DNA from 4 places in the Paraglaciecola sp. 25GB23A genome. Region 3 is predicted to be linked to each of the others. Evidence: predicted binding sites of a transcription regulator. Region 3 holds the regulator's gene; each other region holds the start of a gene.

Region 1 (7,929 bases), on a different contig from region 3:
TGCTGAATGCAAATAGCTAATAAACCACTTGTATCCAAACTAAATTCTTTACCGCCCTTATTTAAGGCTTTAACGGTAATGTTTTCAGCTCGTTCAACTTTTGCGTAGTTATTTGGCACAGATAAGCAACCTTCTTCACTAATGGTGACACCATCTTTGTGAGTAATGATCGGATTAATTAAAATTAAAGGCTCATCTTGCTTTTCAGACACATCAATCACCACAACCTGCTGATGGATGTCAACTTGGGTAGCAGCCAAACCAATTCCTTTTTCATCCAACATGGTTTCTAACATGTCGTCTATCAATTTAAGGATTGTTTTGTCTACTTTTTTTACTGGACTTGCAACGGTGCGCAAGCGTTCATCTGGGAAACGTAATACTTCTAATATCGCCATAGTGCTTTCATCTATTAAGGGTCCGCCTATTATTTGCGGAACATGTTTCAATAACTATCCATATTTTACGTAAAATATGGATCAAATACCTGCAAAGCATGTATTGTTAACTATACGTGCAAATAGAATTGACTATTTAACAACGGCTACTTTGGGCTATTCTAGCCTAAATGGATCCAAAACATAATAGTGCAAGCGGCAAGGCTTAAACAATGATGAGCAAAAAGTTACTGAGATTTTTTACGGTGTTAATGCTACTCCCTACATTATGTTGGGCCGATGTCATTAATATTAAACAGGATGCACCACAAAAATACGTCGTGCAAAAAGGCGATACCCTATGGGATATTTCCAAAATGTATTTAGATAAACCTTGGCTGTGGCCAGAGTTATGGCGTACCAATACTTATATTAAAAATCCCCACCTAATTTATCCTGGCGATGAACTCAGTTTGCGAAAGAATGAGCAAGGCGATACTGTTATTGACCTTGTTCGTCAGCCAGCTAAAGCGGAAATAAAAATATCTCCAGAAGGCACTAAATCAGTCAAACTGGCCGAACCCATTCCCGCATTGCCGTGGTCGACAATTAGACCATTTATAGAAAACGACCAAATAATGCAGCAAGTAGAGTACGACCGTCATCCCTATATTTTGGGAAACCAAGAGGGTTCAGTGCTTTTTGCCAGTAATAATATCGCCTTGAGTAAAGCCTCACGTTCATATCAGACAAAGTTTAACGTATTGCACAAACAGAACGAAATTTACGATATGGCAGGTAACTTCATTGGCTTGCAGGTCAGGCATGTTGCTAATGCTGAAGCAGTAGATGCTGATTTAGACAATCAGAGATTAATTAAAATAGAAGATGCTAACTACGAAGTGCAACGAGGCGACCGTTTAGTTCCCCAAGAAGATAACGAGCCTACTAGTATTACCTTGAGTGGGGCGACAGATCAGCGCGGTTTTATCATTGACGATTTGGAACAACATCGACTTCTAGGTAAATACAACGTGGTTATTGTGGATTTGGGCAGTGATCAAGTATCCGCTGGAATGGTTATGGGTATTTATGCTCAAGGCCCTAACATTATTGATGATGTTACGCCTAAATATAAAGGTGAAAACAATCCTTTAGCCAATGCCTTCATACTAGACAGTGATATTATTCAGCCCGCATTGAAAATTGGCGAGATAGTTGTTTTTAAAGTTTTTGAGAAGGCAAGTTATGCACTTATCACACGGTCATCTAAAGTAATAAGTAGAGGAGCAATTGTTGCGAGACCTTGATTGATGAAGGAACATGTATGCGACAGGATGTTGAAATACCCTATCAAGAAACACTTATTAAATGGCTACACCTATCTTCTATCCCCAGATTTGGTGTAGCAAGCTTAACTAAACTAAGCCAAAAGTTGGCTTGCCAAGCACATGATCTGCTGTGTATGGGACAGGGCGAGTTACTGCAAGCAGGTCTAAACTCCAAGCAAGTTGAATGTATTCAACATCCTGACCAAAAGGGCATTCAGCGTAGTTTAGATTGGCTTGGGTGTAACAAAAATAGCTTCATTTTGCATTATGAAGACCCACGTTATCCTGCCCTGTTAAAAGAGATTTCTAGCCCCCCCTTATTGTTATTCGGCTATGGAGATCCACAAAAACTATCAAACTTACAAATTGCCATGGTGGGAAGTCGCAATCCTAGTTTGAATGGTAAAGCTAACGCTAAGTTATTTGCACAACAATTAGGCTTGGCTGGATGGACTATTACCAGCGGGCTTGCACTAGGGATAGATGGCTTTTCTCACCAAGGAGCATTAGCAGCAAAGGCTATTACCATCGCAGTATTAGGTACTGGCATTGATACTGTTTATCCTAAGCGGCATCAACAACTAGCAGAAAATATTTTGGCAGCAGGTGGCGTAATAGTATCTGAATTTGCTCCTTTAACCCCTGCAAGGCCAGAAAATTTTCCGAGGCGCAATCGCATTATAAGTGGCTTATCGTTGGGAACTTTGGTGGTAGAAGCAGCTCTAAAAAGTGGGTCACTGATCACTGCTCGTTATGCGACTGAACAAAATCGAGACGTTTTTGCTATTCCTGGGAATATAAACAACCCATTGTCGAAGGGTTGTCATTATTTAATTCAACAGGGAGCAAAGTTAGTGACCGAGTTTGCCGATATCAATGAGGAGTTTAGTCATCTTGAATTTAACACTAATGTTACAAATGAAAATAAAATACAAAAAAAATGCACTCAAAGCTTGGCAACAGAGCGTTTGTTAGATAGTGTAGATTTTGAAGCCACACCGCTAGATATAGTGGTCGAGCGCAGCGGCATGCCAGCGTCAGAGGTTATGTCACAATTATTAGAATATGAGTTGCGTGGTTTAGTGGTTGCTGTTTCTGGCGGCTACATCAAATTGGGGGAAAAATAATATGTTCGATATCCTCATGTATCTATTTGAAAACTTCATTCACAGTGAAACTGAAATTCGTGTCGACCAAGATGAGCTTACCGATGAACTTATCCGCGCGGGTTTTCACCACGATGAAATTTACAAGGCTCTGTCTTGGTTAGAAAAGTTAGCTGCTTTACAAGAAACGGATATCAATCCCTATCTAGTTAAGGGCACGGCAACTTATTCCACCCGCATTTATACCCATGACGAAGAAATGCGTCTTGATGTTGAATGTCGTGGCTTCTTGATGTTTTTAGAGCAAATTAATGTTCTCGATTCTTCTACTCGTGAAATGGTTATCGATCGAGTAATGGAAATCGATTCAAAAGAATTCTGCCTTGAGGACATGAAATGGGTAGTATTAATGGTGTTATTTAACGTACCCGGAAAAGAAAATGCTTATGCACAAATGGAAGACTTGCTGTTTGAAGAGCCGGAAGGCCCTTTACACTAATTTCAACTGTGAACATTTCAATGAGTGATTGTTAGTGTCTAAAATCGATCACTCATTGTTTAAAGCCAATGAACACGCTTTGCAACAAGTCACAGGCTCGTGTCCCAAGTGTCAATCTACACTGAATATTAAACACGGAAAGTCCGGCGCTTTTATTGGTTGTAGCCAATATCCCCAATGTGATTTTTCTAAACCATTGCATGAGTACGAAACTGCAGACGTTAAAGTCATAGAAGGCTCTTCTTGCCCCGACTGCAGTGCCAATTTAGTGATTAAAAAAGGGCGCTTCGGCCTTTTTATTGGCTGCAGTAATTTCCCTGTATGTACCTATATTGAGTCATCTACTGAGTCGCATAGCAAAGAAGATGAAATCAAAGTAAGTTGCCCCAGTTGCAAATCCGGTCATCTAATTAAGCGCGCCAATAAATTTGGCAAACAATTCTATCCTTGTGATAACTATCCAAAATGTAAATATGTCGTCAACTTTCAACCAATAGAAATGGCCTGTCCTGCATGCGAATGGCCAATAATGATCGAGAAAAAATCGGCTCATGGCATGGTATTACAATGTCCTCAGCGTTTATGTGGATACAAGCAAGATAAATAATACTATTGATAATTTGCTTTATTGAGTGAGAGCAGTGCTTTACACTTTTGCTCATTAATTTCTAGTTAGCTTAATTCATGTTAGAAACTCACGACCCACAGTCACTGCAAAAACAGTTTTCACAAGGGCATATCTTTGCTTACCCGACAGAAGCTGTGTTTGGTCTTGGTTGTGACCCAGATAATGAAGTCGCGGTTATGCGTTTGCTCGCTTTAAAAAAACGGCCATTGTCAAAAGGTTTGATATTAGTCGCTGCTAATTATGGGCAAATCTTGCCTTATGTAGATGATAGAGCCATAACAGAAAAAATTCGGATTGATGTTTTTTCCAGTTGGCCTGGGCCTCATACTTGGCTTTTACCCGCTTCAATTCTCGCACCCCATTGGCTAACTGGCGGGTCAGATTTAATTGCGGTGCGGGTCTCAAATCATCCAGTAGTAAAAGCATTATGTGAGCTATTTCAAAAACCATTGGTATCAACCAGTGCGAATCTGTCCGGTATGCCAGCAGCAAAAACTACTCAAGAGGTCCTGGCGCAGTTTGGCAATCAGGTAATATTAATTTCAGGTGAACTAGGTGAGTCTTTATTACCTAGCATGATCCGTCACGGTATCAGTGGCAAGGTAATAAGAGACAATTAAATAATGAGCGATAAACCAATAATTGAATTAGAAAAAGTAAAACGGTATTTGTTAAAGTTACAGGACAATATTTGCCAAACTCTTGAGTTAGCCGATGGAAAGGGCGAGTTCAAAGAAGACAATTGGCAACGTGAGCAAGGTGGTGGCGGCCGCACCCGCGTGCTTACTGGTGGTGCTGTTATTGAGCAGGGTGGAGTGAATTTTTCCCATGTTTTTGGTGGTATGTTACCGCCCTCCGCAACAGCCGCTCGCCCAGAACTAGCGGGTCGCAGTTTTCAAGCGGTTGGGGTTTCATTGGTCATTCATCCTCACAACCCTAAAATACCTACATCACATGCAAATGTGAGATTTTTCATTGCTGAAAAAGAAGGTGAGGAACCTGTTTGGTGGTTCGGTGGTGGTTTTGACCTCACACCGTTTTATCCTATAGAAGAAGATGTTGTGCATTGGCATACAGTGGCACATAAGCTGTGTGAACCTTTCGGCACCGAGGTCTATCCGACGTATAAAAAGTGGTGCGACGATTACTTTTATTTAAAGCACCGCAATGAAACTCGTGGCGTAGGTGGCTTGTTTTTTGATGACCTTAATGAATGGGGATTTGAGCGCTCATTCAAATTTATGCAAGCAGTAGGTGACGGTTTTCTTGATGCTTATATTCCGATTGTTGAGAAACGCAAAGGATTGTCATTTACGCCAGCAGAACGAGATTTTCAATTATACCGCCGAGGGCGTTATGTAGAATTTAATCTTGTTTATGATCGCGGCACCTTATTTGGTTTACAAAGTGGCGGACGCACCGAGTCAATTTTGATGTCTATGCCACCTTTGGCGAGATGGGAATACGACTATCAGCCAGAAGTCGGTAGCCAAGAAGAAATATTGTATAAAGAATATCTGCATCCTCGTACTTGGGTTGAATAAGCCGCTGGTTTAAATCAGTCAGAGCCTGTTTGAAAGCTAAAGATAATGTTTCTTTTAATGTGTATATATTTCCACCATAGGCAACAGAACTTGAGCCAGATCAAGGTATTGCTCTTTGATCACTTTACACTATCGTTATTAACTTAACGGAGTGGAAAAATGAAAAAATTAAATAGTGTTATAAAAACCATATTAGTAGCTGGCCTTGTTACTGCTGGTGGAGCATGGGCCCATGAGTCTGGAGATATAATCGTTCGAGGTGGCTTGACCACTGTTATTCCTAACGACGACAGTGGTAGTGTTGTTGTTGAGGGAGTGGGTAATGTGGGTATGGCGGCTCAAGTCAATAATAATACCCAATTAGGCTTAAATTTTGTTTACATGTTTGATTCAAGTTTGGCCATTGAAGTATTGGCTGCAACGCCGTTTTCTCACGATATCAAGTTAACTGATACCACAGATAATGCGCTAGGACTGGGAGATGGTAAGCTAGCCAATGCTAAGCAGTTGCCGCCTACAGTCAGTGTGTTGTATTACTTTAATACCAATACTGCTATGCAGCCATACATCGGTGCTGGTCTTAATTATACGGTGTTCTTTGATGAAAAATTCACAGCAGACAGGCAAGCCCAATCTTTTGCTAATGTGAAATTAGATAACTCCTTTGGTTTGGCCTTGCAAGCGGGATTTGACTACCAGCTGCAAGATAATTGGTTGCTTAACGCCTCTGTGCGCTACATCGATATCGATACTCAAGCAAATTTTGACGTGCTTGCAACAACAGGCAAGGTCGACGTTGATATTAATCCTTGGGTTGTTTCAGCGATGTTGGGTTATAAATTTTAGATAAATAACTGTTTTCACATTGTGGTGTAGTTATACGCCATAATGTTGAAAATCTCCCTTCGTTTCTTTGCTGAGCTAGTTTAGTCTTCTCCATAAATCAGTTAACCTTGCTATTTACAGCAAAGACTTCACAAGACACTCATGGATCACTACGCCGTTTTTGGTAAACCAATTAGTCAAAGTAAATCTCCACTAATTCATAGTTTGTTTGCCACTCAAACCAAACAAAGCCTCGAATATACAAGAGTAGAACCGGCAATTAATGGCTTCGACTCTGCTATTATTCAGTTTTTTGCCGATGGTGGAAAGGGCGCCAATATAACCGCACCCTTTAAACTGGCAGCTTTTGAGTTTGCTAGTAATCGATCTGACAGGGCCACTATTTCTGGGGCGGTCAATACCCTGAAAAAATGTGCAGACGGCAGTATCTTTGGTGATAACACCGACGGACCAGGTCTCGTTCAGGATTTACTGCGCTTATCAATTCCACTCAAAAACAAACGGATCCTTATCTTAGGCGCAGGTGGTGCAGCGCGAGGAGTTTTACAACCCTTGATGGCTCAGCAACCCGCTCTTCTGATGGTGGCTAACCGAACGCCTTCTAAAGCAACTTTACTCGCATCACTTATTCCAAGCGACAACTTAACAGCTTGTGGTTTTAACGAATTGAATTCTGCTGGCTCCTCTTTTGACCTAATCATAAATTCTACCTCCGCTAGTTTAACCGCTGAGTTACCCGCAGTTGAACCGTCGGTGATTGCAGCAGCAAAGTATGTTTATGATATGAGCTACGGTGATAAACCAACAGTTTTTATGCAACATGCTGCAAACCTAGGTCTTACAAATGTATACGATGGTCTGGGAATGTTAGTGGGGCAGGCGGCCGAAAGCTTTTTTATTTGGCGCGGTGTGAGGCCAATGGTTGAACCCGTCATTCAAGCTCTGAGAGAAAAGTTATGAATCAAGCGATCCAAATCTTAGATGGAGCGACCTACGTTGCGCGTTTAGAATGTTTGAAGATAGAAGGCTTTTACCAAGGTCAACTCATTACCTGCTATATAGCCGGTGGCGATGAAAAGACCCTATTGGCATTTTATAGCGACCACCAGTTTGATATAGAAGAAAGACTTGAATCACTTATAGAACAACAAACCTTTGATGAAGATGGCAGTATTAAGCTAAACGTCGAGCAAATTATCTGATTCTGCTAGATATTCGTTTTTAAGTTTCACATAGTTAAGGGCAGACTGTTTAAGAAAGACCGATTCACTTTCCTTCAGCGGTCTTGCCTGTTTTACCGGGTTGCCGACATAGAGATAACCAGACTCCAGTACTTTATTAGGGGGTACCAAGCTACCTGCGCCTATAAAGACATCATCTTGAACTATTACACCATCCATAATAATAGCGCCCATGCCCACTAAGATGCGATCACCTAATACACAACCGTGCAACATACATTTATGCCCTACCGTTACATCCTCACCAATAATCAATGGAAAACCATGAGGGTTTGCCTCACTGACACGGCTAACGTGCAGAACCGTTCCATCTTGAATATTAGTACGTGCACCAATCTTGATATAGTTAACATCGCC
Region 2 (7,929 bases), on a different contig from region 3:
AACACCGTGATAGTTTTTCGACTGAAGTATAGTGGAAATCCCTCAACTTGCCCTGCTTATACAAGCGGTTTTCTTCCCCCTCATACCACAGCAAGTCTTGTTGATTGATGAGGTCCGGGACTCGAGGTCCGGGACACGAGGTCCGGGACTCGTAATTTCCGACTCGTCGTCCTTGTTTGTATTGCTAAACGACTTGGGACATGCGTGTATTGTGTGTTTCGCTTGGTAAATAGGCATCAAATACACTGGCTATATGCCTGACCAATAATCGCCCTTGACTTGTTACTTGAATAATCTCGTGGCCAAGAGTCACTAGGCCATCTTGTTCCAACAACGCTAGTTCGTTCAACTCCTGGGCAAAATAGTCTTTAAAGCAAATATTATATTGCTGTTCGACACGTGCTTGCGTCACTTTGCCGTTACACATTAATTCTTTGATAACTAGAGCACGGATCTGATCATCATTAGTCAGTATCACCCCCTTTTCTAGTGGGCTTACTTCTTCATCTAAGCTGGCATAATAGCCCATCAAATCTTTTTTATTCTGACTGAAGGTATTGTTGATTGAGCTAATACTCGACAAACCTAAGCCGAGCAAGTCGCAATCACCTTGGGTAGTATAACCTTGGAAGTTACGATGTAATTGACCAGCGCTACAGGCTTTACTGAGTTCATCTTTTGGCAAGGCAAAGTGATCCATACCAATAAACACATATCCGTTTTGGGTGAGTGTTTCTATAGCTTGGCGCAACAATGCAGCTTTTAAGTCTGTATTGGGTAACCAATGATCTAAAATCTTACGCTGGGCAGCAAATCGAGACGGCATGTGTGCATAACTAAACAATGAAATACGTTCGGGTTTCATTAACATTATGTCAGATAAGGTTTTGCTAAACGTAGCTTCATCTTGCCACGGTAAACCATAAATAAGATCTAAATTAACCGAGCTAAAACCCAACTGCTGTGCTCGCTCAACTAAGTCTGCCACAAATTGAGTATCTTGTGCCCTATTGATGGCTAACTGAACTTTTTCATCGGTATCTTGCACACCAATGCTAAGGCGGTTAAACCCCTGCTGTTTCAGCATATTCACATAGTCGAGTTGCATTTTTCTAGGATCAATCTCGATACTCATTGCAGCATCATCAGCAATTGTAAAATGGGTACTTAACATATTCATTAAACGTAAGATTTGTGTTTCATTTAAGAAACTGGGGGTGCCGCCGCCTAAATGAACCTGGCTCACAGTATAATGTCGAAATAAGCTCACCTGCCCCGCTATTTCTTTTTCAAGATAATCCAGATAAATATCAGCTTTATGCTGATGACGGCTAACAATTTTATTGCATCCGCAGTAATAACAAAGGCTATGACAAAACGGGATATGAATATATAAAGACAGAAAACGGCTCTTGGAAAGCTGCACGGCGTTAACAAATTGCTTACGAGAAAATTTATCAGTAAATGTTAGTGCTGTTGGGTACGAGGTATAGCGTGGAGCGTGGGTATTGTACTTTTTCAATAGTGCATTTTCGGTTAAGTCTAACATCTTTTTACATCATCCTAGTTTAAATGCGGCTATTTTGACGTAAGTGAGACTTCAGACTTTGATCAAGCTCAAGTTTTGCTGCTTTATGTTCTGTAAAGCAGCCGCAGTCGCAATAATTGGTGAATCCAAAACAGTAGAACTACACTAAAATATGAGTAAATTAACCAACTAATAGTTTAAACCTGATTAACTCACACCATGGCATTAGCTAAGCCATTGAAATAGTTGATAATTAATTATGGCCTAAGGTTTGCAAACATGATGTGTATAAATTGGCGAGTAACGCCACTACTTACATAGAAGGACTTTCCCATGTCAAATAAATCCGTATTTTGGTTGATATTTTTTAGCTTAACCCTAATTGAAATAGGTCAAATGGCTGACTCGCAGGAACATCCAGTGGTGATTGACCATGAGCAATTTGAACCAAATAGAACCGCAGCAACTGAAAGCCATGTCGACAAAACCCGGCACATTCCTTATCTATCACCTACTGATTGTGAAAATAATTTTAGCGGCGAACTATTAGTTTCCACTACTGAACAAGCCACTAAAATCAAGGCAGGCGCAACCCTGATTAATCAACTTTGGATGCCTGCATATTTGCAATAATATGTGCTTTTTAAACCATGATAATCACTGGTCTAATTCAGAATAAATAGGTGAGCTTAATTCTGTTGTTTTTAACTTAAGTTTTGGGCTAAATATTGCTTAAATATTGCTAAAGGTACCATACATATTTTTAAGCTCACTTTGCATGTCGAAACTTCTGCGCATCCCCCTTATCAATAAAGGTTCACCAACAAGATGCCCCGAGTCAAACTAAATCAAAAAATTTGAAATCTACTCATTAAGACCATTATAAGCCTTTCACATGTTTATCTATCATTTGACTCAATTCATTTATATTATAAGGCTTGCTCATAATGGCATCACATCCCCATTGCAAACGGTGCTCTTCATTGACCATATTAGTAAAGCCAGTCACCATAATAATCGGCACATCCTGATCAATTTGCTTAAGTTTTTCGACCACTAGCGGTCCATTCATTTCAGGCATTGCATAATCCGTAATGATCAAATTGATGCTGTTATGATGGGTATTAAAATAGTCTATTGCCTGTTTAGCGCTGTGAAAGGCAAAAACGCGATAACCTAAGGTTTCTAACAAACTCACACCTAACTCACAAAGCGACTGTTCATCATCGATAAATAATATGGTACTCGTTCCCGAGTTTAAAATTAGCTCAGCTTTGATTTCACTTTTCTTAGACCGACCTAACACAACGGGGAAGTAAACCCGAAATTCGGTGCCCTTACCTAGCTGACTGTCTACCTCAATGTATCCATTATGTTGTTTTATTACGCTGGCTACAATTGATAGACCCAAGCCTGAACCGCGTTCCTCACCTTGCAGTTTGGTGGTAAAAAAGGGTTCGAATATTCTTTCCTTAATTTTGCCATCAAAGCCTTTACCACTGTCTATAACTGATAAACATACATAATGGCGGGGCTCAGCATCATGCTCGTTATTCAGGCGTTTAAGTGTGGAAGAGAGTGTGATGTTAAGTTCACCTCCGTTAGGCATTGCTTGAATCGCGTTGGTGCAAAGGTTTAATACTACTTGATAAATCTGCGAGGGATCCGCTGCGATTGTAGGCAGTGGTAGGCTAATGTGGTGTTTAATTCTAACCTCTTTGTTCGCTGACACAGCTAACAGGGTAACCACTTCCTCAACTAATTTATCGAGCTTCACCACCTCAAGATTGTCAATCGACTTACGGCTCATGATCAGTATTTTTTCAACTAGATCTTTTGCTCGTTTAGCCGACTCTTCGATTAGGTTCACATATTTGATCTGTTTTTCATTACCAGCTAAAAAGAGTTTGATGAGTTGGGAATATCCTAACATCGGTGTCAATAGGTTATTGAAATCGTGAGCGATACCACCCGCCAGAGTCCCCAGTGCTTGCATTTTCTGTTGCTGAAGCACCGTTTCTTCCATACGTTTGCGCTCAGTGATGTCGATGTGTGAGCCAAGCATTCGAATAGGTTTACCGCTCTCGTTTCTTAGACTTGAGACGTGAGACAATATCCACCTGTAGGAGCCGTCTTTATGCAGCATTCTAAACTCAATTTCGTGCGAGTCTGTATGCCCTTCTAGCGTTCTATTTATTTTTTTTAGTGAGCTCTCCATATCATCAGGATGAACTCTACTGCGCCATTCATTATAGTCATTTAGGATTTCACTATCCTCGTACCCCAATTGTCTTTTCCACTCAGGTGAATAAAAAACGATATTGCTGGTCAAGTCCCAATCCCACAAGCCAATATTACCCGCTGAAATAGCCTCTTTTAGCTTGAGTAAGGTATCTTGTAATACGTGTTGTGTCTTTTTAATAGCGGTTATATCGAGACCGGTACTAATGAAATAATCGCCACAAGGTATGCTTGTCATTTGTAAATATTGTTGGGTGCTTTCGAAATAAGTCTCCCACTCATAGTTGCTTTGCTCTAAAAATATTTTCTCTACTATGGGTAAAAATGTTTCAGTTGCATTGCTTTCAAATATCTCATCCGTTGTTAGGCCAATAATATCGTCTAACTTCTTATTCCACGTATTTAAGGCCAGTTTATTTGCATCAAGTAAACGCCATGTTTTTATGTTGCCATGTTCATCATAAACAAGCTGCCATACATGGACTTCATGGTTCATGTTGGCGAATAATTGATGATAGTGTTCGTTGCGCTTGTTTAGTTTGTTGGCCTCTGCAAGAGCTTGTTCCAGTTCCTCAATTCTTGTTACTTGTTGTGTACTCGATAGCAAAATACTGGGCGACTGCTTGATCATGGTGGGAGCCGATTACATTCATTATAGAGAGCTGAGTATTACACAAGAATTGTTGCACGTATATTAGGGACAACTTTGCTGTAAGCATATTGCAGACATTAAAAAAGAGGCCTAAGCCTCTTTTAAATCAATGTGATTGGTAGTCTAGGGATAAGACTTAAACATATTCCACTGCTGAAATTTCAAATTCAATGGCGCCTTTTGGCGTTTGAATATTGACCACATCATCTATTGATTTACCTATTAAACCACGTGCAATGGGGGAGCCGTATGATATTAAATTATTCTTTATATCGGCTTCATCTTCGCCAACTATTTTGTAAGTAATCTCTTCTTCAGTATCCAGATTTAAGATGGTCACCGTTGCCCCAAAAATCACTTTACCGTTATTGGTCATCTTGGTGACATCTATAATTTGAATATTAGACAGCTTGCCTTCGATGTCTTGAATACGCCCTTCGCAAAAACTTTGTTGCTCGCGTGCCGCATGGTATTCAGCATTCTCTTTTAAGTCACCGTGCTCACGGGCTTCAGCAATTGACTTAATAATTTGTGGTCTTTTAACCGACTTTAAATTTTGCAGCTCTTCACGCAGTAATGCTGCGCCTTTGGCTGTCATTGGGTATTGATTCATAGTTCAACAACTCACTTTGTTGGGAATATACTGCACGCTAATTAGCAATCAAACATAGGTGCAAAATTAAAAATTTCAAGCAAGGGCAGCAAAATTGCTGCCGCTATACTATTAAATAATGCGTTTGTGCAGGTCTTGCACTGAAGTAACACGGGCGCGATCTTCTGCTTTATTGGCATTCACTGTAGCAAATGCCGCATTCATCGTGGTTGTGTATGGTACTTTATTGAGTAAGGCTTCTCGACGAATATAAACCGAATCGTCAATGGCTTGACGCCCTTCTGTCGTATTGATGATATAACAATATTCACGATTTTTAATCGCATCAACAATATTAGGACGGCCTTCACTGAGTTTATTGACCACACTACAGGTTACCCCAGCTCGGTTTAATACCGTAGCGGTGCCGCTTGTTGCCTCTAAGGTAAACCCTTTGGCCAACATCTTTTGCCCCAGTTCAATGACGCGATTTTTGTCATTCAAACGCACTGACAATAAGGCTTTGCCACCCACAGGAATGGGTTGACTTGCCCCTAAGTTAGCTTTGGCATAGGCTTCAACAAAGGTATCACCCACGCCCATTACTTCACCCGTTGAACGCATTTCTGGCCCAAGTAGTGGATCGACACCTTGAAACTTAGCAAAGGGTAATACCACTTCTTTGACTGAGTAAAAAGGTGGGATAATTTCTTTGGTGATGCCTTGTGATGCAAGAGATTGCCCGACCATACAACGGGCACCAATTTTAGCAATCGCCATGCCAGTGGCTTTAGAGACAAACGGCACAGTGCGCGCAGCGCGCGGATTAACCTCAATCAAATACACTTTGCCATCTTTAACAGCAAATTGAGTATTCATTAAACCCACTACACCTAATTCAAGGGCCATGGCTTTAACTTGCTCACGCATCACGTCCTGAATTGCCGGACTCAGTGAATAAGGCGGTAGTGAACACGCAGAGTCGCCTGAGTGCACACCGGCTTGTTCAATATGTTCCATAATGCCGCCAATCACTACCTCTTTACCGTCACAGATAGCATCTACGTCAACTTCAATCGCATCATCCAAGAAACGATCAAGCAAGACGGGCGAATCATTCGACACTTTCACCGCATGTTTTAAATAACGCGTTAAATCTTTAATGTCATACACGATTTCCATGGCACGGCCACCCAATACATAAGAGGGGCGCACCACCAGCGGAAAACCAATTTTTTCAGCAGCAACCAGAGCTTGCTCTAAATTACTTACTGTTGCATTGGCCGGTTGTTTTAGATTAAGTTTATTGACCATTTTTTGGAAACGTTCACGGTTTTCAGCTTTATCGATCGCATCAGGTGAAGTACCAATTATCGGTACGCCTGCAGCTTCTAAGGCACGGGCAAGCTTAAGTGGCGTTTGTCCACCGTACTGCACGATCACCCCTACTGGCTTTTCGATACGGACAATTTCAAGGACGTCCTCTAAGGTCACTGACTCAAAATATAATCTGTCTGAGGTGTCATAATCAGTAGAAACTGTTTCAGGGTTACAGTTAACCATAATGGTTTCGTAACCGTCTTCACGCAGCGCAAGGGCAGCGTGTACACAACAATAATCAAATTCGATACCTTGGCCGATTCGGTTTGGACCGCCGCCCAGTACCATAATTTTTTTATTGTCGGTCGGATTTGATTCACACTCTTCATCATAAGTGGAATACATATAAGCGGTGTTACTGGCAAATTCAGCCGCACAAGTATCAACCCGTTTATACACCGGGTGGATATCGAAATTACGGCGAGCTTCGCGCACATCCGCTTCATCCACGCCGGTTAAATCTGCAATACGCGCATCGGCAAAACCTTTGCGTTTTAAAATTTTCATCAAGTCTTGATCAATGGCAGACAAACCTAATTCAGCCACCTGCTGTTCAAGGATCATCAACTCTTCAATTTGCACTAAATACCAACGGTCAATATTGGTTAAAGTGAAAATTTCATCCACTGACATGCCCATGCGTATGGCATCAGCGATATACCAAATACGCTCAGCGCCAGGTTCGCGTAATTCACGCACGATAATGGCTTTGGCATCGGGATCTTTAATGTCAATGATAGAATCTAAACCATTCACACCCACTTCTAGACCGCGCAACGCTTTTTGTAAAGACTCTTGTTGGTTACGACCAATGGCCATCACCTCACCCACTGATTTCATTTGCGTGGTTAAACGATCGTTTGCACCGGCAAATTTTTCAAAGTTAAAACGTGGGATTTTAGTCACAACGTAGTCAATAGCCGGCTCAAAAGATGCGGGGGTTAAGCCGCCAGTGATATCGTTAGCCAACTCATCTAAGGTGTATCCAATAGCCAATTTGGCCGCAACTCTAGCAATGGGGAAACCCGTTGCTTTCGAGGCAAGCGCAGATGAGCGAGATACACGTGGGTTCATTTCGATAACCACTAAACGACCGGTAAGAGGATCTACGCCAAATTGTACGTTTGAACCACCGGTTTCAACACCGATTTCACGCAATACTGCGATGGCGGCATTACGCATCACTTGGAACTCTTTATCGGTGAGTGTTTGCGCAGGCGCTACCGTGATTGAGTCACCTGTATGCACACCCATGGGGTCGATATTTTCAATGGTACACACGATAATGCAGTTGTCTGCTTTATCTCGTACCACTTCCATTTCATATTCTTTCCAACCAATTAATGACTCATCAATTAACAATTCGTTAGTCGGCGACAAATCTAGACCGCGACGACAAATTTCTTCAAATTCATCACGGTTATAGGCAATACCACCGCCTGAACCACCCATGGTGAATGACGGACGTATAATGCACGGAAAACCAATGCGGGTACTGACATCAAAAGCTTGTTCCATGCTGTGAGCAATTTCTGC
Region 3 (7,929 bases):
AATTAACTCAAATTGATAGGATTCTGGGTGGGTTGAAAAACGGTCAACACCGTTTTGAAAATCAACTATTTTAATAATCGCAATAGCGCCCATCAAAAAGTGTCCGCCCACTGAGGCACTAAGTTCACCTTGTTTTATTTTGGTAAGTGCTTCCGGAAGCCAATCGAAACCTCCTATCATTATCGGCTTATCAGAAAGCTGACGGTATTGTTTTAATGTTTCAATGGCTAATTGGTCACCTGCGCACCAAAAAATACTGGTAGCGGGGTAACGCTCAAGAATCAAGCCCATATTCTCTTTTAGGCTATTTGGATTCCAATGGCTGGGGAAAACTTGATTGAATCTAGGATCTCTATTGTGTTGCAGTTGGGTTAATGCATACTCTCTGGTTTGGGATAGATTATCAAAGTCCCCACCAATAGCTGTGATAGAGGGCTTAAGTGTAGGCTGTTGAATCTTTAACTCACCAAGCAGAGCATCCAGTAATAGTTGACCACCGGAAGCGTTGTCATAACTAACCTCACCAATCCAATATTTATATTTTTGTTGTGGCCGTTGTAATTGTTTCGCCTCGTCTCCTGAGAAAGCTTGTTCTAAAGTGACAAAGTGAATGCCACTTGCCTCAACTTTGTCAAATACTATTGTTGCATTGCCATAAAAGGGTCTAAAAATAAGATAGTCTGGTTTATTTTTACGCGCAGTAATTTCTTCGATAATACTGCGCACTGAATAACGATTTTCTCCACCATATATGACCTCTAAATTAACATCAACTCGCTCAGCTGCTGCGGCGCTAATATGATGAACCAGAGCCCAAAAAGCCGGGCCTTTATTGTCAGGTATGATCAAGCTTATGTTTATAGCAAATGCTAAGTTTGAAAAAGCCAACAGCAATAGAGAACTAAAAACCTGTATATTTAGTCGACAACTCATGGGCATTAATTCACTTAGTTTTAAATAGATACTGCAGTGCATCATAGTTGAAAGTTTGGCTATGAACCACCTTCTAATCATGCCACCAAAATGTTAAATCACACTAGTCTCACATTTTCTTATATAGCTCGGCGCTGCAAGCGTTAGATTGGCACATCAGACGAATTTGTTGAGCCTTATATTATTGAGCTGGATAAAATTAGCTTTAAAACAAGATAATAAGATAAAATCTAGATTATTTTAAATAAACTGGCAAGCAGGGTATTGCTCAAGCTTTATGGTAAAGACTTTAATTGGCTGAAGTTAATAAAGTTTGAATAGTTTTTAATACATGGGCCATCTGTGCGTAATTAAATGGGGAGTTATGGCTTAAATTATCGCTAAAGTCGGTCAGAACAATATGCCAAGTAGGGCAAATGTTGAGTTGGGATAAGGCATTTTTAGCACATTGTAATTGGCAACCATCAATCGCCATACATTGTTTACTGCTGCACTGCAGGGATGAAAGCATTGCGTCTGATTGAGCAAGCTCAATAATAGTGTAACCTTGGGCTATTCCTTCAATATCCATTACCTTAGATAAGTCATTGGCAAACTGCGCGTTTTCACAATTTTTTAGACAGGTAAATATTACTGGGAGTGAAGTGGTGAGATGCTCATTCATTGAATACCTTCTAATGCCAAGGGCAAACTTGCCTTTATAATATTGGCATTAGCATACTAGCTCAGTCGACAAGTGATCTTGATGTGTATCAATATTTGAGTTTATGGTGGTGAGGACTACTCGGCCCCTTTAGCCAGTTGTTGCAATCCTAGAACATCTTTAATGAGCACTTCTTTTTTATCTACTGCAATCACATCGGTTTTCTGCAAGCGGGCAAACGTTCGGCTTACAGTTTCAATGGTAAGTCCTAAATAGTTGCCAATATCAGTGCGCGACATAGGCAGTAAAAATGCGGTTGCCGATAATTTGCGACTACTATTGCGGGTTGAAATACTCAGAAGTAGAGAAGCAATACGGGCTTCAGCACTGGCTTTGCCTAACAAACTAATAATCTGCTGTTCGTGGGTGATTTCACGACTCATCAACTGTAAAAAATGGCGTTGCAATTTGGGCAACTGCACACTGAGCTCTTCAAGTCGACCAAAGGGAATTTCGCAAATCGAAGAGGTTTCTAGAGCAATAACCGAATTAGTGTAATTATTATTGGCTAAACCATCTAAACCCACTACTTCTCCAGGTAAGTAAAAGCCGGTCACTTGCTCGTCACCATTGTCACTGATAGTCAGGGCCTTAACTGCACCAGAACGGATGGCATATACAGATGTAAATGTATCGTTGGCTCGATACAAATATTCACCTTTATTTAAAGGTCGGCCTCGCTGAATAATTTTATTGAGTTGGTCAATATCATCGACGTGCAAACTCACAGGCATACAAATCGTATTGAGGCGACAATTTCCACAACTCAATTTTTGGTCATGGGTACATTGTTTGGTATGTGTTTGTGCAATTATTGAATTCGATTCCATTAGTATTTTTAACACCCTTGGTTTTTCGCACTTTGAAACTACATCATACTACGTGCAACAGATACAAATAAAGTGGATTGCGGTCGAACCAAGTCATCTCTCGATTTTAATTGGGGTGCAAGGCTGTTGCAACTTGAGCAATTTGTTCACGCATCCACATGTGAGCATAGTCTAAGTCAGCACTCACATGCCAATATAAGAAGTACTCAAGGGGAGGCAGATCAAAGGGTAATTCATAAAGCGAAATATCGTAGTGTTTAGCTAAATGATAAGGCAGACAAGAAATAAGGTCAGTTTTTACTATAGTGCTGGGAACCGTCAAAAAGTGCTGACTACGCAAAACCACATGACGTTTTGCCCCAAGTTTATCAATTGCTACATCAATAGGGCCTGCACCACTGCGACGATGTGAAATATTGATATGGCCAAGACGCAAGAAGGTCTCCATATTCATACCCTGCGCTAAATCAGGGTGATTTTTACGAGCTACTACCACAAGTCTGTCTTGGGCAATTTTTTGTTTGCACAAATGTGGATCGCTAAAAGATGAGGCATCGGCATAAAAATCAAGATGGCCGCTGGCCATGGCTGATACAACATTATTGCGCTCTAAATCGTAATTAGTTAGTGAAATATTGGGTGCACTTTTTTGTAATAATGCCGTTAGTCTTGGCATAATACTGACTTCAAGTAAATCTCGGGCAGCAAAGTGAAAAGTTTTTTCCGCTTTACTCGGGTCAAAAATATGGCTCTGTTGAACACTTTTGCGCAATAAGCCCAAAGCTTCTCTGGCTGGGCCAATAATATTTTGTGCCACTGGCGTGGGTGTCATGCTATGTCCGGTGCGCACAAACAAGGGATCATTTAACATATCACGCAATCTCGCTAGAGAATTACTGACTGCTGGTTGCGTAATACACAGCACATCTGCGGCTCTAGTTAGACTGCCTGCCGTGTAAATTGCGTCAAACACCGCAAACAAATTTAAGTCGATTCGGTTTAAGTTCATGTAAGGTACCTCAACTATTTATGGTAAGGATATTACCTTTATATTATTAGTTAAATCAATATATCAATATACAGAACATTCATTTTATTGATAGTTTGCGGTTTGCTAAACTTTGAATGAAATGAGCTAAAAGGATAACAACCATGCTAAAAACGTTGCTTGAATTGAATTTGAACGAACAACTACCTGCCAGTGATTGGATAAAAATCACTCAAAAGGATATTGATTTATTTGCCCAAGCCACGGGTGACCATCAATGGATCCATGTTGATCCAGAGCGCTGCGCTAAGGAAAGCCCATTTAAAGCCACAATTGCCCATGGTTATCTCACCGTTACCTTGATGCCCTCTGCTTTTTACCATATGTTTGCGGCCGACCCACAGTACAAAACAATTTTGAATTATGGTGTAGATAAAATACGCTTTCTTGAACCTGTTCGGGTTAATGAGCAAATACGGTTTATATCAACCTTGAGTCACGTTGTGCAAAAAAATTCTGGTTGTTTGTTTTATTTTGATACCGAAGCACAGATTGAAGGTAAAAATAAACCTGCGATGAAAGGTACGTTTTTAATGTTGTTAGTCGGTGCAACATTGGCTGAAAAGCAGTAAAACTTATTAGTTTCAAAGAAAGGTTGATTGATGAGGATACAAAACAAAATTTATAATTAATTTTGCTGATAGATATAAACGAGATTTTTACGCAAAATCTTCGTTTACTGGGGTAATTGGCCGTCACCATTTTATCCTGCAAAACTATTTAAGTGATTAAAAGTGAAAGATATTGTCTTATATAAGTGTGCTTATTGAGTTTTAGGGCTGAGTGGTCTGACCATTGTTAGAATTGATGTTCACATATCAATAACAATTTATTTACATCGAGCCAATGGCCGCCTACTATCAATGTGAGGATGACCAGCTATCAAACAGATAGTTGGCGTTATAACTCAATGACATAACAATATTATTAGAGTTAAAAGAGTTACTAAGCTTACCAACTTATCATTAGCGAGCTGCGGTTATGTTACGGAATGACACTTTTAATATCTGATAACTCACGTATTGGGACACATCATGAAACTAAAAACAAAGTTAAGTCTGCTTTCAGCAGCGATTGCCACGCAGTTACTCACTGCGCAAACTGGCGCCTTAGCTCAAGAACAAGCAGTGAAAGAAAGCGAAGTTGAATTGATCATGGTGACGGGCAGTTTTGTACGTCGCAGTGAAAATTTTGAATCACCATCACCCTTAGCAGTGATAGATGCAGTGGCAATAGACTCTATCGGTGCAAAGAATATAAGTGATATCACCCAAACCTTAACCATTAATACTGGTGCACAAAACAATCCTGATGCATTTACGCAGAATGCAACGGCAGGAACGTCAAATATAAATTTAAGAGGCTTAGGCGTTGCTTCAACGCTAGTCCTACTCAATAACAAACGACAAGTGGTCAACGCTCAACCAACCAATGACGGTCTAAACTTTGTTGATACCAGTTCATTAGTGCCGATGATAGCAATCGGTCGTATGGAAGTGGTCAAAGATGGTGCATCAGCACTATACGGTTCAGATGCGGTAGCAGGCGTGGTTAACTTTATTACCAAGCAAGATTACAATGGTGCTAAAATAACCGCTGATTACCAAGACGGTGCCCACGGTAATAACAAAGAATATTTGCTACAAGGCTTGTGGGGCGCTACTAGTGAAAATAGCAGTGTGCTTGCCGCCATTAGCTATACCAACCGCTCACCCTTATTCATTTCTGACCGTCGCTTAAGTCGTCCAAAAGATGATACCAGTGCATTAGGTAACCCCGGTTCGTATTTTGTGCCCGCGTTTGGCAATATTCCTGTTGTTGATCCAGGTTGTGAAGCCTTTGGTGGAACCCTAGACAGAAGAGCCCCCGCAGGGACTTTACCCGGTGGTTTAGAAATAGGCTTATGTGGATTCGACTTTGGTCCATATTATTCTTACGTTGCAGATGAAACCCGAGTTAATGCTTATGTTAAAGCAGACTACGATTTAAGTGATGATGTGACTTGGACAACTGAAGTGAGCTTTGCTCGCAACAGAGCCGAGCGGGGCGGAGCGCCAAGTTTCCCCATTTTAACGTCGCCCGTCGTACCGGCTAACCATCCAGAAAATTTTCTTGGTTTACCCATGGCCTTTTTTGGTCGTGCTGAGGGGAACGGTTTTCAAGGTGATGCTGCTAACACTGAATCAGACACTTTTAGATTCAGTACTATGCTGCAAGGTGAGTTAGATAATGGTTTCTGGGAAGTAAGTTATACCACTGGTGTGAACGATTTTATGTTCAAGGTGCCAGATGTACTAAACACCGAGTTTAATCTAGCCTTAAATGGTCTTGGTGGGTCTGATTGTAATCCTTTAACCGGAACCGCAGGTGTCGGCTCTTGTGAATATTTTAATCCGTTCTCTACGTCTTATACAACGGCACCTAATTCTCAATATGTTGTTGACTCGTTTACTGGCGAGGAAGTGATTGATTCTAAAGCTGAAATGCAAGTATTTGAAGCCTTTGCCTCTGTCGATGCATTTGACATGAGTGGCGGTACTGCTGGCTTTGCATTTGGTATGCAATATCGCGAAGATAAATTGTCACAAGACTATGATGCCTTAGCGAACCAAGATAGCTTCACTTTTGTAATCGGTAATCCAGATTTCGATGGCAAATTAGATGTATATGCTTTGTTTGGTGAATTAGCCTTACCCGTAAGTACCGATCTAGATGTACAAATAGCCTTACGTTATGAAGACTACGGCGGCACTATCGGTGACACTATTGATCCTAAATTGGCTATGTCGTGGCGCGCCACAGATGACTTTTCAGTTAGAGCATCCGTATCAACGTCGTTTAGAGCACCCACTGTATTTTTACGTAATGGCGGAGCGACAACCTTGCAACAGTTGACTGATCCTATTCAACAAGCGAGCGCATTTGCTGCAGTAAGAACCGCAGGTAATGAAGATCTTAAGCCTGAAAAATCCACTGCATACAACGTAGGATTTTCTTTTGAGCCGGTTGCTGATTGGTCTGTGGAAGTGGATTATTGGAGCTTTAGTTTTGAAGATTTAATTATTCAAGAAAATGCCCAAGCGGTACTAACGGCTAATCCACAAGATCCGACGCGAGTTGTAAGAGCCGGAGACCCACTTACCGGTCCTCTTTTACAAGTTAACAATACTTATGTTAACGCCAGTTCACTTGATACCTCTGGTTTAGATTTTGTGACTAGTTACAAAATTAGCACTGACATGGGCGATTTTACGCCAAATATTAATGCTACCTATATCACGCAATATGACTTGGTTGATCCACAAGCAGGTAAAGTTGAAGCTGCTGGACGCAGAAACTTTACCAATATCGGTGTTTCATCTCCAGAATTGCGCATGAACGTAGGGCTCAATTGGCGCAATGAAGCTCACTCAGCTAATCTTTTTGTTCGTTATGTCAGCAGTTATGATGATGATCAAAATTGTGCTAATGGCACCTTGAGTGTTGGTGGTTGTGCTGATGGCTTTAAATCAATTGACAGTCATATAACGATTGATGCGCAATATAATGTCAACTTAGGTGACATTATGGGCACAGAGACCAGTTATTTGTTGTCAGTAGGCGGGATTAACATCACCGATGAAGATCCACCCCAAGTATTTACCAATAGTGGTTTTGACTCGAAGGTCCACGATCCAAGAGGACGTCAGGTCTATGTTCGTTTAGCGGTTGAGTTCTAAAATCAGCTAATTGATAAAATAAGCATCCCCAGTTTGTAAATATTAGCTGTTAATATTTATATACTGGGGATTTTTGTATCTGCCGTTTGTATCCTATTGTAGTCAAATCTTCACACCTATCTTGCGAGTAAAGCTCACACTTCGCTTTCGTGTTTTCAACTAATTCGTCATACTACTGAATAAAATCGACCTACAACTGAACGCTTACTCTTTGAGCGAAAGTCATAATGTCACTTGCATTAATGGGAGAATGGTTATGCAAAAATACACTACAGAACAAATCGAACATGCCTTACATGAATTAAATGCCAATTTAGAGGCGTCGCAACAATGGCAAATAGTCGACGAAAAACTGACTAAAACCTTTAAATTTAAAAGTTTTATTCGAGCCTTTGGTTGGATGTCACAAATAGCAATTTGCGCAGAAAAACTTAATCATCATCCTGAATGGTTTAACGTATACAACAAAGTTGAGGTTAATCTAATCACTCACGATGTCTCTGGAATAAGTGAGTTAGATTTCAAATTAGCCGCTAAAATGGAGTTATTCTTTTAAGTTGTCAGCCAATCGTATGTAATTAAAACAAGCTGACCAATTAGTGAGCAAACAGACGGTAAAAACGCTTTTAATTTCATTCGCCCCTTGCGTGTTACTAATGCCTATGTATAATACGCCCTCCTTCGAAAGGGGCTTAT
Region 4 (7,929 bases), on a different contig from region 3:
TGATAAATTTAAAATTCCCGAAACACAGATTTTCAGCCCGGTAGGTAATCCTGCTGATGAAATTCACAACACGGCGAATGATATAAAGGCTGATTTAATTGTCATCGGTACCCATGGCCGCAGTGGATTAAAATTACTTTTAGGCTCTACCGCCAATGGTGTTTTGCACGGCGTGAAATGTGATGTGCTTGCCGTAAAAGTGTAATAACTCTTAATTATCCTATGAGAAACTAAAAAATAGACTCTCCATTCGAGGCTTAGTCGGTTGTAGTTGAATGAACAGAGTGCTTATGAAAGGTTACTAATTGATGATCATTAGGCAAGTTTTCTAAAGTCATCGGAGGGTTCATCATGATTACATCAAGCACACGTTATGTTAGTCAGCTCACACGCAATACGCTGGCGCTCATTTTGGCAGGAGGTAAGGGCAGTCGTTTGTTTGAGCTCACTCAGTCTCAAGCTAAACCCGCCCTGCATTTTGGCGGTAAATTCCGAGTAATCGATTTTCCACTGTCAAACTGTGTTAATTCAGGTATTAAACAAATTGGGGTAATGACCCAATACAAAGCCCATTCACTTATTAGACATTTGGCTCGAGGGTGGGGTCATATGAATCGAGATTTGGGTGAATTTGTCGAGTTATTACCGGCTTCTCAACAACATTCTGAATGTTGGTATGAGGGTACAGCCAATGCTTTATTTCAGAATATTGAATTTATACGAGAGCACGGTCCCAAGTACGTATTAGTGTTGTCTGGCGACCACGTTTACAAAATGGATTATGCTGACATGTTAGCGCAACACGCCGAAAGTGGTGCCGATATGACAGTTTCGTGTATTGAAGTTCCGGTCGAAGACGCTGCTGGGACATTTGGCGTCATGTGTGTTGATAAACAAAACCGCATCATCAACTTCCACGAAAAACCTTCAAACCCCTGCGTTTTAGATGACCGTCCAGGATACACCCTGGCATCAATGGGAAACTATGTATTTAATACCGAGTTTTTAATTCAGCAATTACTTAAAGACGCACAGAATCTAAAATCTGAACACGACTTTGGCAAAGATATCATTCCTGCTTCAATCGACCACAATAAAGTATTAGCCTTTCGCTTTCGAGATATTGAAAACCACCAGCAACCATATTGGCGCGATGTCGGTACTTTAGATTCATTTTACAAAGCCAATATGGATCTAATCAATATTACTCCTCAGCTGAATATTTATGATGAGCATTGGCCTATTTGGACCCATCAAAAACAGTCTCCGCCCGCTAAATTTATATTTAATGATCCTGACCGCAAAGGGTACGCAGTAGATTCTACTGTATCAGGGGGCTGTATTATTTCGGGGGCGTCTATTAACAAATCCCTGCTATTTTCTGACGTCCATGTGCATTCATATAGTCAGGTAGAAGAATCAGTTGTTTTACCAAAAGTGGATATTGGTCGGAATGTAAAAATAAAGCGTGCCATTATCGACAGCGCTTGCAAAATTCCTAGTGGAATGCAAATCGGTATAAACCAAGCCGATGACATCGCTAGAGGATTTCGCATTAGTCAAGACGGTATTGTATTAGTAACACCTTCTATGTTGCAGGCATTAGAAAGCAGATCGCAAGCAACAGAAACAAGCAAAGTTGAGGCTCTTTTACAAACATAAAAAACGGCTAATCTGTTTTGATTAGCCGTTTATCATAAACAGGTGATCAATGGTGGGGTTTTAAGCAGAGTACTTCACAATTCAGTTCGGCTAGTACCGCCTCAGCAGTATTACCCAAAAGAGCACCCGATAAACCTTTTCGACCTACACTTCCCATGATCACCAACTGACAATTAAATTGTTTAACCACCTGCGGGATTGCGACTTCTGGCACACCGGGTACAGCATGCAGTTGCTTAGGAGTGGTTTCAACGTGATTCTTTTCAAGTAATTCGCTGAGTTTTTCTCGATGATAGCTCTCGGTGTTTCGATTTAATTGCTCCATATCTAACATGGGAAAATCGATACCAGCGCTTACTGTATGGGTAATAAAGGCATTAACTACATATAGCGGCGCTAAATAAAGATGAGAAAATAATTTGGCAGATTCGAGAATGTCTTTATTCAAACTCATATGATCAGTGTCAGATGTCAAAATATCTACTGCTGCTAAAATAGGGGAGTCTGAGAACTCAGATTGATTAACCAATAATAGTGGGGCTTTGCAATACCGAATCAAGTGGCGGTCAATGGGCAGGGCAAATGGATTAATACTCATTGATTCAGCGCTAATACGTTTTATCACTAAATCAGGCTGCAAATCTTTAACAACCTTTTCAATAATTTCATGTAAATGAGGATGCCACTCAACTCTTACCGAACAAGCAATGCCTTGGCTCGAAATTTCTTCAGCTAAGGTATTCATATATAGCCTACGGTCAGCTAAGTGTTGCTCTTTCATTTGTTCACGATGTTCAGTGGACAACACATCAGTCAACTCTAAAACGGGTTCATATATAGCGTTAAATAAATGGATATGAATATCATTATATTCAGCAAACTTTAATGCACGCTCTAAGGCTTCATGTTTTTTTCGGTTTCCACTTATTACCACCAAAATGTGTTCAGGCATTTTCATTGTCAGGCCTCTGTCATGGTTAAGAATTTCCAGTAATTAGGCTAGCATCGCTTAGATAAACATCCTTTGATGTAGATCAACAAGCTATTAACAAAACCACAAGTGAAACGCAATGAAACAAGCTAGGCAAAGTAAAACGGGCATGAAACCATTTGAAACAACTGTGCATAACAAAATTATAATTAAATAAAATCAATGGCATGAAGCTTTTGAAGTCGATTTTCTCTGTGGGTAATAAAGTGTATTCGCTTAGCTGAACAACAGTTAAAATAGGCTTTTAAACGAAATTAAGTGGACTTCTAACTTAATACAAGAAGGGATTACATCCAGCCCCCATCTATATTAAGGCGCATTGAATTGTTAATGATCTTTAAGTATTTATGGTAAAAAGTCGTGTTAAAAACACATTAAAGGGAAATTAGTATGTTGAAGAAAGCGTTTATTCTAGTTGTTATTGTTGTTATTTTTAGTGCTGAGGCTAGAGCACAAGTACCCAAGTTTGAGACATTAACACTGCCTTCATTGATGGATATTGACTTAGATCCTTGGTATAAAATTCCCGCCAACAGCGGGCCTAATTTGCGTCAAGCTGAGGAAGTTGCACAAAATCAGCTAATTAGCATCTTTGTGTTATTTAGTGGCTATGCAATTGATAGTCGCAATGACATTAACCTGACTTATGATGTGCAGATTTTCGATCCTCAAGGTAAACCTACAGAAGATAAAGGCCAGGGTATCGTTGGTTATCAGGGACAAGCTGCAAATGCAGACGTCTTGTTACTAAATCAACAAATAATGCGCGTTATGTTTACTGACGACTATCCTTTCGGCACTTACCACATAAAAGTTAAGGCCTATGACAATGTCTCTGGTACAACCTTTACCTCAACCACGCCAATTAATCTATTACCCTTTAGCGTCGAGTTTCATTTTGCAGACGTAGATGCAGCGAATGTCTGGATGATGAATTATTACCAAGAACTGAGTCCCCAAAAAACCATAGCCGCTTTGCACAGCATGATACAGCCAGATCCAGATTGGATAACTAAGCATCTGAATATATTAAGTTTTTTTAGTCGTGTGTTTGCAGATAATCCTTATTTACTCAACAATATAGCTAAGAGGTTTGATAGTTTTTCTTTAGAGGAACAAAAGCGATTTATATTAATCGATCACTTTGTTGGCGAAAATCAGCTTTCTAGTTATGGGCAAAGTGATACTTTCTTTGACTTTAGCCAACAAGTGCAAAACATATCTTTTCCTGCATTAAGCGACGACATAAGTCATCCATTGCAACTTGATATGTTGTGGTCAGAATTTTTAGCTACAGGTAGATATGAGCCTATCAAAAAAATTGTTAGTGCTTTGGCATTAGTTAAGTACAAAGGGACGCTTGATAAAATTAAACAAGACAAACTCGAGTTAAATGATGAACTCAAGCGAGATGCCTACTTAGATGCGACATATCAATCTGCAGTTTGGTCCTTGCTGAGCAACAATAAACAGATGCCATTGGTGAATAAATACTGCCACTTTATTTATCAAAATGAAGACTTAACAGACAGTGTTAAACAACAGTTAGCAATGATATTGCGCCGGGTTCAATTGGATTCGACTAATAAAAAGCAGTAATACTCGATATTAGTAGCTCAAACTTAAATGTTTAGGATCAACAGATTGTAACTGGCTGACCAATACATGGTTTAGGTTTTTTAACTCTGCTAATACTAGTTGTGCGACTTCTCGTGCACCTAGTTCGTTAAAGTGAGTATCGTCGCGCACGCCATGGGGATAGTTAGGATGGATATCTGGCTTAATATGCATATAGCGAATAGCCGACCCCTCATCACCCAGGGCGCTAAAATACTCTCGGCTAATCTTATCCATATCGATATAGATAACTGCCATACTTTTTGCCACCTCAGCTACAATCTCCGCATAAGGATGGGTGGCTTTAATGCGGCCCTGTTTATCAAAATAGCGCCGCGTGACCGGTGACAGTAATATCGGCTGTGCATGCTTAGCACGAACATCAGCGACGTACTGTTTAAGATTGTACTCATATTGCTCTGGCGTGGTGTAGCGGTCGACTTTGCTCGGTGATTCGTCATTGTGGCCAAATTGAATAAATACGATGTCATTAGGCTGGCATATATTCATAAGTTGTTGCCACAAACCTTCTTCTCTAAAAGTGCGAGTACTGCGTCCATTTTTGGCAAAATTATAGATTTTGATGTCCGCGGCAAAAAAACTAGCAAAGGGCATTCCCCAGCCAGTTTCTGGGTAGTCCTTCGGATCTTTAATGGCCATAGTTGAATCACCTGCCATCAAAATTTGCGGGGCCGAATTTTCTTCGGCATTAGAGCTACAGATAAAAATACTCACAATAAGTAAAAATAAATTGATATTGCGACAATATGACATACATGAGTGTGGCATGGAACATCACCTATTAGCTGGAATAATAGGCGATACTAACGCAAAAAAGGCTAACAAAAGATAAATGTTATTTTTTGGTTCTTATTTGAATAATAAAATAGGAATAATCAATTTAATCATATAGATACGCAACAATTTACAAGAAAAGAAAGGTTACGCGGCACCTTAAAACATGACTTGGACTGGTTTTTTGGCAAAAGAACTGGGTGCTAATAATAAATTATTCTGATTGTCAGTCTGTACTGTTGTTGCCAGTGGTTTTTGCCAACTTAATTGATTAACCTCACTGACTGGCGAATAAGTGGAATCGCTAGCATCGTCGGTTTTCTGTTCGTCTAAAGGAAAAAGCTGATCACGAGGCAAGGCACGAAAATAAGCTTCTGCGCTGTCACCATTTAAATCCAAAGGCTGATTTGAGCCATTATGGTTCACAGAACCTCTAGACTTAGTTATTGTGCTTTGCAGGACAATAGCGGTCGTAACCGAAAATTGCTGGACAATATTTAACTCAGGATCATAACTCACTAGGGTTTTAACTTGGGTGACTAAGGTATTCGTTTGGTGTATTTTGCTAAAAATCGTTTGTGATTTTTGACTTATATCTGCGGGCGCTTGTTGATAATTGCTAGCAAATGAGGATGCGACAAAAATACTGAAAAATAAACACATTAATCGGTTCACGGTAAGTCCTTAGCGTTTTAAAAGGCAATGAATTGAATTAACAACATAGAATTTCCAGAAAGTTTGCCCCGTTTTAATAGCTAAGAATAGGAATCTTATGTTACTAAATTTTAATAATTATGCTGAAACACGCTAAGATGAGGACTAAGGTTTTTCCGTTAACAGTTTTCTGCATTAATTTGCTAAGCTAAGTGAGACGAACGTATGTTTACGACCTTAATTCTTATATCAGCATGGTTGAATGCTGCCTCTAGTGTGGTTACACCTGCAACGTGTCAGCCATTATTAGAAGCGGATGCGCACAAGGTCGCTTACCTCCATGGTAATTATCTGATAGTGGGGAGTAGTCAGAACAGTGGCCGCGCTTATACTGGGTGGGTAAAATTTATTGGTGATGAAAGAGCGATAAGCTTAGATGTGTCAGGCAAAAAAGAGGATTTGGCTTTTCAAGGTACTGCACAATATGTTGCCTGTGGTCCAGACAAAATAGAACAATTAGAAGTAAAGCTCAATTCTTCTGAGACGACTTATTATTGTAAAGTGCATGTTAATTACACTAATTTGCATAGGCTGAGCTGTTCAGATGACTTGTTTACCCATGGCAGTGACGTGTCGCTATGGTACCAACGGCTAAACTAATAGATAGTCATGAGTAAAAGCGGTTTTTTTCGTGTGTCATTGCTTCTTTTTTCAAAGAGGCAAAAATCATTTGTTACTTTTATGCCGCTTACAGTGGTAGGTCTTGGTTTTTTTCAAACTGCTCCAAGGCTTCTAATGCTTCGCAGCCATAGACCATTGCTGGGCCACCGCCCATTAAGATAGCCACACCGATGGTTTCAACTATTTCCTGACGACTTGCACCGGCTTTTAAAGCATCATGCACATGAAAAGCAATGCAACCATTGCAATGCACGGCAATAGCAATACTGAGAGCCATTAATTCTTTAGTTTTAGTATCCAGTGCGCCTTTGCTCACCGCATTAGCATGCAACTCCCCAAACCCTGCCATGGTATCGGGAATTTCTGCAATTAACTGCGCACTGAGAGTACGTAACTTTTGATAAGTACTAATGTGACTTGGATTTTGCATGTTTTATCCTTTTAATGTTTGGTCACCGTCGTTTTCAAACAGTCTTGGCGCCATAGACAATTCACTTGGTCGCACTCACCAGCGCTTGGCGTGGCATAACAGGGAAAGTTACCTTCTGCCTGCTGAATAAGATGAATCAACTGACTTTTATTGTGCTTCTTGGGGCTGATGCCTAAGTCTTTGGCTATGGCACTAATTTGTTTAATATTCATTATTCACTCCTTAAGCGGATCACTTAGAGTGCTTATTATTAATGAGTTGTAGGAGTTGCATTTTGATGCAGATCAAAAAAGTGACGCATTAAAGTCATTTATTCACTTTAAAGGTTGGTCAGCAAAGCAAGGCCCAGAAGAGGGCTTAACATAAATCAGCTTTAGTCGAAAGGGCTTCAAATCCACCGACTAAATCTGAAAGCTCTTCATCTATGCCACTTTGACGTTGGCGATGGTATTGACGCAGTAGTTGGCTTTGGATCTCTTCAATATTTTTTTCAGCTCGTTGCATGGCGATTAAACGGCTGGCGTTTTCACTGGCTAAAGACTCAATACAGGCTCTAAAAAGCGACGTAAAAAGGTATTCACCAATTAAAGCACTAAAGGTTTCTTGGTGTGTGGCCAACAATTGCGGTCGACTGGTTGTCGGCCAAGACTCTGACAAAAAACTCTGTTGCCAAACGTTATCGAGGGGTAATATCCGTTGAAAAGTAGGTTCATATTGGGATTTAGTTAGGGTTCGATTAAAAAATAAATAGACTTCTTGCAGATGATTATTTTGTTGTTGCTCGTGTATTTCTTGCAGCATTTCGGTCACTAGTGTGGTGATAGCATCAATCGAACTGGGCAGGATAAAAGACCGTTCCAGCGGTAAAGCAAGATCATCAAGCCGTGCGTTAATTCGCTCCCCTACAGGCCAAAAAAGTTGCTCTGCTGTCATGTTAATCAATTTGGTGTTTAAAAACGTGACTAAGGCTTCGTTAAACTGGCCAACCAAGCCCTGATCAGAGCCAATCACGATAATACCAATTTTGCCATTTATGATGGTTTGATTGCCTGCTGTTTTAATCGACGAACTACCCACTTTGCTGTGTCTAAAATAAGCG

The links. The regulator FNR, encoded in region 3, switches genes on or off when oxygen is low (the NO sensors DNR and NnrR bind a similar motif). The targets are predictions, from matches to a motif close to TTGATCTAGATCAA.
Region 1: the regulator FNR is predicted to act here: its motif matches at 5,576-5,589, upstream of ABKW31_RS17530 (OmpW family outer membrane protein).
Region 2: the regulator FNR is predicted to act here: its motif matches at 1,608-1,621, upstream of hemN (oxygen-independent coproporphyrinogen III oxidase).
Region 4: the regulator FNR is predicted to act here: its motif matches at 2,687-2,700, upstream of ABKW31_RS07130 (universal stress protein).

Annotation. Positions count from the first base shown of each region.
Region 1 is NZ_JBDYKM010000017.1:84,395-92,323, forward strand. Features, by position in the region: gene def (peptide deformylase) at 1-398, opposite strand, end outside; gene ABKW31_RS17500 (LysM domain-containing protein) at 611-1,687, shown strand; gene dprA (DNA-processing protein DprA) at 1,705-2,835, shown strand; gene ABKW31_RS17510 (DUF494 family protein) at 2,837-3,313, shown strand; gene ABKW31_RS17515 (topoisomerase DNA-binding C4 zinc finger domain-containing protein) at 3,348-3,920, shown strand; gene ABKW31_RS17520 (Sua5/YciO/YrdC/YwlC family protein) at 3,998-4,561, shown strand; gene hemF (oxygen-dependent coproporphyrinogen oxidase) at 4,565-5,485, shown strand; gene ABKW31_RS17530 (OmpW family outer membrane protein) at 5,645-6,331, shown strand; gene aroE (shikimate dehydrogenase) at 6,473-7,291, shown strand; gene ABKW31_RS17540 (DUF1488 family protein) at 7,288-7,533, shown strand; gene ABKW31_RS17545 (gamma carbonic anhydrase family protein) at 7,510-7,929, opposite strand, start outside.
Region 2 is NZ_JBDYKM010000002.1:52,241-60,169, reverse strand. Features, by position in the region: gene hemN (oxygen-independent coproporphyrinogen III oxidase) at 185-1,549, opposite strand; gene ABKW31_RS05425 (hypothetical protein) at 1,862-2,161, shown strand; gene ABKW31_RS05420 (ATP-binding protein) at 2,409-4,400, opposite strand; gene greA (transcription elongation factor GreA) at 4,558-5,034, opposite strand; gene carB (carbamoyl-phosphate synthase large subunit) at 5,146-7,929, opposite strand, start outside.
Region 3 is NZ_JBDYKM010000001.1:995,057-1,002,985, forward strand. Features, by position in the region: gene ABKW31_RS04260 (ABC transporter substrate-binding protein) at 1-933, opposite strand, end outside; gene ABKW31_RS04265 (putative zinc-binding protein) at 1,223-1,597, opposite strand; gene fnr (fumarate/nitrate reduction transcriptional regulator Fnr) at 1,714-2,466, opposite strand; gene ABKW31_RS04275 (LysR family transcriptional regulator) at 2,573-3,475, opposite strand; gene ABKW31_RS04280 (MaoC family dehydratase) at 3,619-4,086, shown strand; gene ABKW31_RS04285 (TonB-dependent receptor) at 4,549-7,233, shown strand; gene ABKW31_RS04290 (4a-hydroxytetrahydrobiopterin dehydratase) at 7,490-7,789, shown strand.
Region 4 is NZ_JBDYKM010000002.1:411,340-419,268, forward strand. Features, by position in the region: gene ABKW31_RS07120 (universal stress protein) at 1-205, shown strand, start outside; gene glgC (glucose-1-phosphate adenylyltransferase) at 352-1,662, shown strand; gene ABKW31_RS07130 (universal stress protein) at 1,709-2,620, opposite strand; gene ABKW31_RS07135 (hypothetical protein) at 3,044-4,252, shown strand; gene ABKW31_RS07140 (rhamnogalacturonan acetylesterase) at 4,262-5,059, opposite strand; gene ABKW31_RS07145 (hypothetical protein) at 5,225-5,740, opposite strand; gene ABKW31_RS07150 (hypothetical protein) at 5,945-6,379, shown strand; gene ABKW31_RS07155 (carboxymuconolactone decarboxylase family protein) at 6,468-6,830, opposite strand; gene ABKW31_RS07160 (hypothetical protein) at 6,842-7,042, opposite strand; gene ABKW31_RS07165 (F0F1 ATP synthase subunit gamma) at 7,188-7,929, opposite strand, start outside.